DNA from 2 places in the Virgibacillus dakarensis genome. Region 1 is predicted to be linked to the other one. Evidence: a T-box and tRNA genes for the amino acid it is inferred to sense, from the RefSeq annotation. Region 1 holds a T-box; the other holds one or more tRNA genes.
The links. A T-box is a leader RNA that pairs with one kind of tRNA and senses whether it is charged. The one in region 1 lies ahead of thrS (threonine--tRNA ligase), so its partner is inferred to be a tRNA-Thr.

Region 1 (3,416 bases):
ATGTTTCGTCTTTACCAATGGCTGTTTTTACCTGTACGTCAAGCTTTGGACCATAAAAAGCTGCCTCTCCAATTGCTTCCACATAGTCGACGCCCATCTCCTCCATCGTTTCCTTCAGCATGGATTGGGCTTTTTCCCACATCTCATCATTATCGATATACTTTTCTTTATCTTCCGGATCACGGTATGAGAGGCGGAAGTAATAGTCTTCAATACCGAAATCTTGATACACTTTTTGAACAAGTTCAACTACACGAATAAATTCGTCCTTTAACTGATCTGGACGGGCAAAGATATGGGCATCATTCAGCGTCATTGCCCGCACACGTTGCAGACCTGCCAAAGCCCCGGACATTTCATACCGATGCATTGTACCAAGCTCCGCAATCCTGACTGGCAAATTCCGATAGCTATACAACTGATTTTTATATACCATCATATGGTGCGGGCAGTTCATTGGACGGAGAACCAAATCTTCGTTGTCCATTTCCATTACCGGAAACATGTCGTCATCATAATGATCCAGATGTCCACTCGTTTTATATAAATCGATACTGCCCAATACCGGTGTATATACATGGTTATAGCCCAACCGCTCTTCCAAATCAACGATATAACGCTCAATTTGGCGGCGAATCGTCGCGCCTTTTGGCAGCCATAACGGCAGTCCTTGACCAACCTTTTGGGAAACGGTAAAAATCCCTAATTCTTTTCCAAGTTTACGATGATCGCGTTCTTTTCGCTCTTCCAATATCCGCAAATAGTCGTCCACCTGGCTTTGTTTTTCAAAAGCAGTTCCATAAATCCGCTGCAGTTGCTGATTATTGCTGTCTCCACGCCAATACGCTCCCGAGATAGTCAATAATTTAAATGCCTTGATTTTGCTTGTCGATGGAACATGTACACCCCGGCAAAGATCAAAAAACTCTCCTTGCTTGTAGATCGTTACCTGTTCATCTTCCGGAATGGCATCAATCAATTCGAGCTTCAGCTCATCACCAATTCCCCGGAACATATCCTTCGCTTCTTGACGGGTAACCTCGATTCGCTCAATTTCCAGGTTCTCATCGACAATCTTGCGCATTTCTTTTTCAATTTTTGGCAGGTCTTCTGGGGTAATCGTATGCTCCATGTCCATGTCGTAATAAAACCCTTCTTCGATGACCGGGCCAACACCAAATTGAACCTTTCCGTACAAACGTTTAATCGCCTGTGCCATTAAGTGCGCTGCGGAATGCCGTTCAATGTCAATGCCTTCTTTGTTTTTATACGTAATAATTTCAATTGCCCCACCATGAGGTAATTCTCGCTTTAAATCGTACAGCTTGCCATCAAGCTTAATGGCAAGTGCCTGCTTTTTTAATCCGGGGGAAATAGTTGCTGCTATATCCTCTCCAGTTGTCCCAAAAGGAAATCCTTTTTCAGCACCGTCAGGGAAAATAATTGCAATGTCTGCTGCCATGATTATCGCTCCTTATCATTTATTAAAACCATTTTTAAAAAAATTAAAAACACCCACCCCTCTGCATCTATGCAAAGGGACGAGCGCTTAACACGTGGTTCCACCCTAATTCCCGTAAATCATTATTACGGCTCATCATCTTTAACGCAGATGGTACGCTACTGTCTACTGGATCTGTTCGACAGCAGAGTTCAAAGGTGGTAATCATCCGGTTGTATATTGGAAGCTTTCAGCCAGCGGGCTTCCATCTCTTGTTTATACAATAGGCAAATGATCTTGTCCTTATCCTTACTTATTATCCTAATAAATAATAATATAAGTCGTATTATAGCCTCTCACGATATGAAAATCAAGCCTTTTCTCATTGATTTTTCAAATAATAAGCAAATGGAAAATTTTTATAGGCTTCGAACTCCACTTTTTCCTCGAAAACATTAATCACGGTTAACGTTTTCGGTTCTGACGGATGGTCACCATAAATTTTTATTTTCTTCGGTGCCATCGCGACTAAAGGTGCCAAATTTAATTCATCTTTATCCAGTCCGACAATATATAACGGTTCTTTCTGCATCAGCATCCGTAATTCCATTTTTGAAAACGGCTTGCCATTTTCTTTAAAAAATGAAAATGTACTTCCTTGCAATACATGAATCAGATTATAGGTTGGTTCTTTTTTTGCAATGTATTCACGCAACATGTTTACAAATGCCTGATGATCCTCTTCCCGTTTAAATTCGTCGATTGCCAGTCCAACGTAATGGATTAATTGATCTTTAAAAACCTTCAGGCGAAACTTAACGATTGAATCATAATGGATCGTTGTTGTGTTTTTAATATTAGCAATGAACAAGGACTGCAATAATTGATTGGGATCCTTGTTTTTTCTTACTTGGAGGCTGTCATCATCCTCACCAGAAAAAATCCAATGCGTTAAATCCAGGATGCGTTCCATCTCATCCGTATTCGTATAGTAATAGTATTCTTCCATAATATGTTTGATCATATTGGTTAATCGATGATTGATAAACACATCGGTCATCGCCTTTGCAATTGAATCCATCGTCTTGTTGCCTGGCAGTTGGTATTGCAGTTGTAGTAGATTCCCCCAATCCTCATCTGTTTTCCAATGCAATTCAATTTGCTTGTTATAACGAAATAAATACTCACAAAAACTGATCACTTCTTTGTCAGAACTAAAATAAACTTCCAGCAACAAATATCACCCTCATCCAGAACCAAACTGTTACATTATATGGACAAAAGGGTGAAAAAATGTATGATCCGGATAAACTACCAACAATAGTAAAACCGACACTTCCGAAAGTTTAAAAAGAAGCTAACAGAATAGCACTAATCCTGTTAGCTTCCTTATTTAGTTGCGTCGGTTCTCCCCATACATGAGAAACTCTTTACTTACTTGTTTAATTCGCTCAATAATTCTGCCGGCTTTTACTTTTTCAACGCCACCGCGATTTGATATAGCTAACTGCTCCTCCAATTGCTCCAAACTATAATTGGAAGTAAAAAAGACAGGCAATCGTTCCATCATGCGGTACTGCAAAATTGATCCGAGGATTTCATCACGGAACCAGGCAGACTGTGTTTCTGCACCAATATCATCCAACATCAGAACTTCTGTTTTCTTAAAATAATCTATTTTCCTGTTGATAGAATCATCCTTGATTGACCCTTTCATTTCACGGACAAATTCCGGCATATAAATAAGCATGGATGAAATGTGCAATTTCTTTAGTTCATTGGCGATCGCCCCAAGAAGATAGGTTTTCCCAACACCAAAGGGGCCGGAAAAATAAAACCCTTTCGCTGGTAATTCGGTTTGTGCCTGTTTTAAAAAAAGCATCAATTCCCGGACAATTTGCCTTCTCGTATCATCTATATCCAAACTGTCCAGATTCGCATGTAATATATCCTTGGGCATGTACAGGCTGTTAAT
Region 2 (3,416 bases), on a different contig from region 1:
ATGCTTCCACCATGGTATTGATAATATTGGCACCCATCGCATCGCACGTATTAATATATACATGGACTACAAGCATTTTACCATATTTTGATCCTGAACCTTCATTTAAAAGTCTAACTTCCAGATCCTCTGCGCCGCCACCCCTGGCGACTAAACTAGGATATGCAGCATTTGCATCATTTAGCAATGCGTCCCTTTCCGCCAATATCGCCTTTTTAGCCCCTTCGATATCAGGGCAACCGACAACCTGAATTTGCCCGATCATAACTCGCCCTGTCGATTCTGTTGTGAATCCACCGGCATCCCGGACAATTTTGGCAATATAACTGGCAGACGCTACAACAGATGGCTCCTCGATAGCCATTGGCACAGCATAATCCTTGCCATTAATTAAAAAGTTTAATCCTAATCCAAGTGGCAAGGGAAAGGTTCCAATAACGTTCTCAATCATATTATCCGCTGTACCTAATGGTAACGACTCAGCTTTACGTAAATTATTTAGTTGTTCGTCATTGAATAATTGCATAGATGCCAGTAGCTCTCGCCGCTTTTCAACAGTCATATTGTAAAAACCGGGGATCCTGGAAGTTTTCATACCAACTCATCCTTTTGCCTTCCGTATAATATATTTATATCATGTATGATTTGTTTTTAGAAAAAAATTTACTCTTTCTATTATGTAAAAAAACAGCGTAAAATGCAAATAAACAAGGTTGTTGATAAACAGTACGACCTTGTTTTTTCTAATTATACTATGGATAGTGACATTTATGCTAGAGTTCTTTTGGATAAATTGTTATTAAATAATGGAATAAATGGTGAGCCATGGAGGATTCGAACCTCCGACCCTCTGATTAAAAGTCAGATGCTCTACCGACTGAGCTAATGGCTCAAAAGCAATATTGGCAATTGCTAGTCCTTATGTAATAAACGGTTGAAAAAATAAAAAAATGGCTGGGCTACCAGGATTCGAACCTGGGAATGACGGGATCAAAACCCGCTGCCTTACCGCTTGGCTATAGCCCAACAATCTGATAATGGTGGAGGGGGGCAGATTCGAACTGCCGAACCCTGAGGGAGCGGATTTACAGTCCGCCGCGTTTAGCCACTTCGCTACCCCTCCGTATTGTTAACCATATTTCACGATTTATACATAAAAAAATGGTGCCGGCCAGAGGACTTGAACCCCCAACCTACTGATTACAAGTCAGTTGCTCTACCAATTGAGCTAGGCCGGCCTATAGTTTCTTACCTAAGTATGCTCATCGTTCCAGAAGCTTATTCAGTAAGATCGGGAAAACCGGAACATTACAGCTTTGCTCGGGTAAGATGGTGGAGGATGCAGGGCTCGAACCTGCGACCCCCTGCTTGTAAGGCAGGTGCTCTCCCAGCTGAGCTAATCCTCCATGTACAGGATGTGGTGGTGCATGTATTGTGACATAACGTTATTTAACATGTCCGCCAAATTGCCATTTTATCTTTAGTGGTGACCCGTACGGGATTCGAACCCGTGTTACCGCCGTGAAAGGGCGGTGTCTTAACCACTTGACCAACGGGCCTTAACGGCTTTGTCATCGATTAAAATAAAACCTTGTCGCAAACCGACGAATTTTATTATATACAGATAACCTATTTTTGTAAAGAGGATTTTTATATTTTTTTACTTTATAACGGAAAAACCTTTCCAACCGCCGATATTTTGCATTTTCCGGTTGATGTTTCCGATCTCCGGCCGATGTTTCTGCTCTCCGGTCGATGTTTCCGCTTTCCGGCCGATGTTTCTGCTCTCCGGTCGATGTTTCCGCTTTCCGGCCGATGTTTCTGCTCTCCGGTCGATGTTTCCGCTTTCCGGCCGATGTTTCTGCTCTCCGGTTGATGTTTCTGCTCTCCGGCCGATGTTCTCCTCCTCCGCCGATGTTTCCGCTTTCCGGTCGATGTTTCTGCTCTCCGGTCGATGTTCTTGTTTTTCCGGTCGAAATCCACACTTTCCAAGTTGTTATTTCCTCATCTTCCAGCAATGCCCCCTGATTTAATCAACAGCTAAGCATCATTTACACTATGGTTTCTTTAACGGAAAGGTTTGGGGTATAATATGTACAGTATTCATATATTGGAGGTAAACAAATGTCCGATTTATTAAAAGGAAAAAATATCGTTGTAATGGGAGTAGCAAACCAGCGAAGCATTGCTTGGGGAATTACCAAATCGTTACATAATGCGGGAGCAAATTTGATTTTCACTAATAGACAAGAACGCTCCTATAAAAAATTAGTCAAGCTGCTCGAGGAAAACGGAATAGAAGCCAAATTAATTGTCACATGTGATGTTGCTAGTGACGAAAGTATTCAATCTGCCTTCAGTGAAATTAAGGATAAAGTTGGCGTTATTCATGGATTGGTTCATTCTGTTGCTTTTGCCAATAAAGAAGAATTAAAAGGCGAATATGCCGATACTTCCCGTGATGGCTTCTTATTGGCACAGGAGATAAGTGCTTATTCACTTGTAGCTGTCACAAAAGCTGCCAAAGAACTCATGACAGAGGGCGGCAGTATTGTTACCCAAACCTACCTTGGTGCAGAACGAGTTATTAAAAACTACAATGTCATGGGTGTTGCAAAGGCATCCTTAGAGGCTAGTGTACGGTATTTGGCGGAGGACGTTGGAAAATATGGCATCCGGGTAAATGCCGTTTCTGCGGGTCCAATTCGAACATTATCCGCTAAAGGTGTATCCGGGTTCAATGAAAAAACCTCTGTAATTACGGAAAAAGCGCCTTTACGCCGTAACATTGATCAAGATCAAGTGGGCGATGCAACATTATTCTTCATGAGTGAACTATCAAGAGGAATTACCGGCGAAGTTCTTCATGTTGATTCGGGATATCACATCATTGGTGGCTAAATGAAATAGACGCTTGCCTTCAAGCGTCTATTTTAGTACGTATATTTTAGCTTTTGAGTCCGGGTTCCATTGGGTGGTAAATTGTAGGAGGATGGTTTGGAAGCAGAAGCATAGACAGGCGAACCATTTATCATGTTCCTAATCTATTTAAATAGACTATTGGTCTAACTTCTTAATATGTAGTTTTGAAAGAGCAGAGTGACCAATAAGAAACCCCACTTGGTTGCTATCTTCCGTAATTTCCCCGTTTTTCCGAGGGTGATTCCGGTTTATAGCTGCCTAGATCAACAGATTAGCCTTTAGTTACGGTCTTTGGATGTTACATAAAGACATGGTAACGAATTTGGACGGGAAAAAATAAGACACCTGCTACACAACAGGTACCTTCTTGAGTAAATTCTAACTTACACACTTTATTTGACAAACCCTCTTTTTTAGCTTCCGGTAAGTTAATAAGCTTATTTCTTTTCACCTTTGCTTTTCGTCTCTTGTATTTTGCCGAGGAAAAAACCATC

Region 2: it has a tRNA-Thr gene. The T-box ahead of thrS (threonine--tRNA ligase) is inferred to sense a tRNA for this amino acid. The anticodon was not compared.

The regions. Positions count from the first base shown of each region.
Region 1 covers NZ_LT732553.1:1,775,069-1,778,484, forward strand. Annotated here, with positions in the region: gene thrS (threonine--tRNA ligase) at 1-1,462, opposite strand, end outside; T-box leader at 1,535-1,760, opposite strand; gene ytxC (putative sporulation protein YtxC) at 1,824-2,675, opposite strand; gene dnaI (primosomal protein DnaI) at 2,835-3,416, opposite strand, start outside.
Region 2 covers NZ_LT732554.1:1,093,273-1,096,688, reverse strand. Annotated here, with positions in the region: gene CZ382_RS15155 (hydroxymethylglutaryl-CoA reductase, degradative) at 1-595, opposite strand, end outside; tRNA gene CZ382_RS15150 (tRNA-Lys) at 817-892, opposite strand; tRNA gene CZ382_RS15145 (tRNA-Gln) at 952-1,026, opposite strand; tRNA gene CZ382_RS15140 (tRNA-Tyr) at 1,039-1,123, opposite strand; tRNA gene CZ382_RS15135 (tRNA-Thr) at 1,163-1,238, opposite strand; tRNA gene CZ382_RS15130 (tRNA-Val) at 1,331-1,406, opposite strand; tRNA gene CZ382_RS15125 (tRNA-Glu) at 1,485-1,559, opposite strand; gene CZ382_RS15120 (hypothetical protein) at 1,572-2,018, opposite strand; gene fabI (enoyl-ACP reductase FabI) at 2,125-2,901, shown strand; gene gvpU (gas vesicle accessory protein GvpU) at 3,360-3,416, opposite strand, start outside.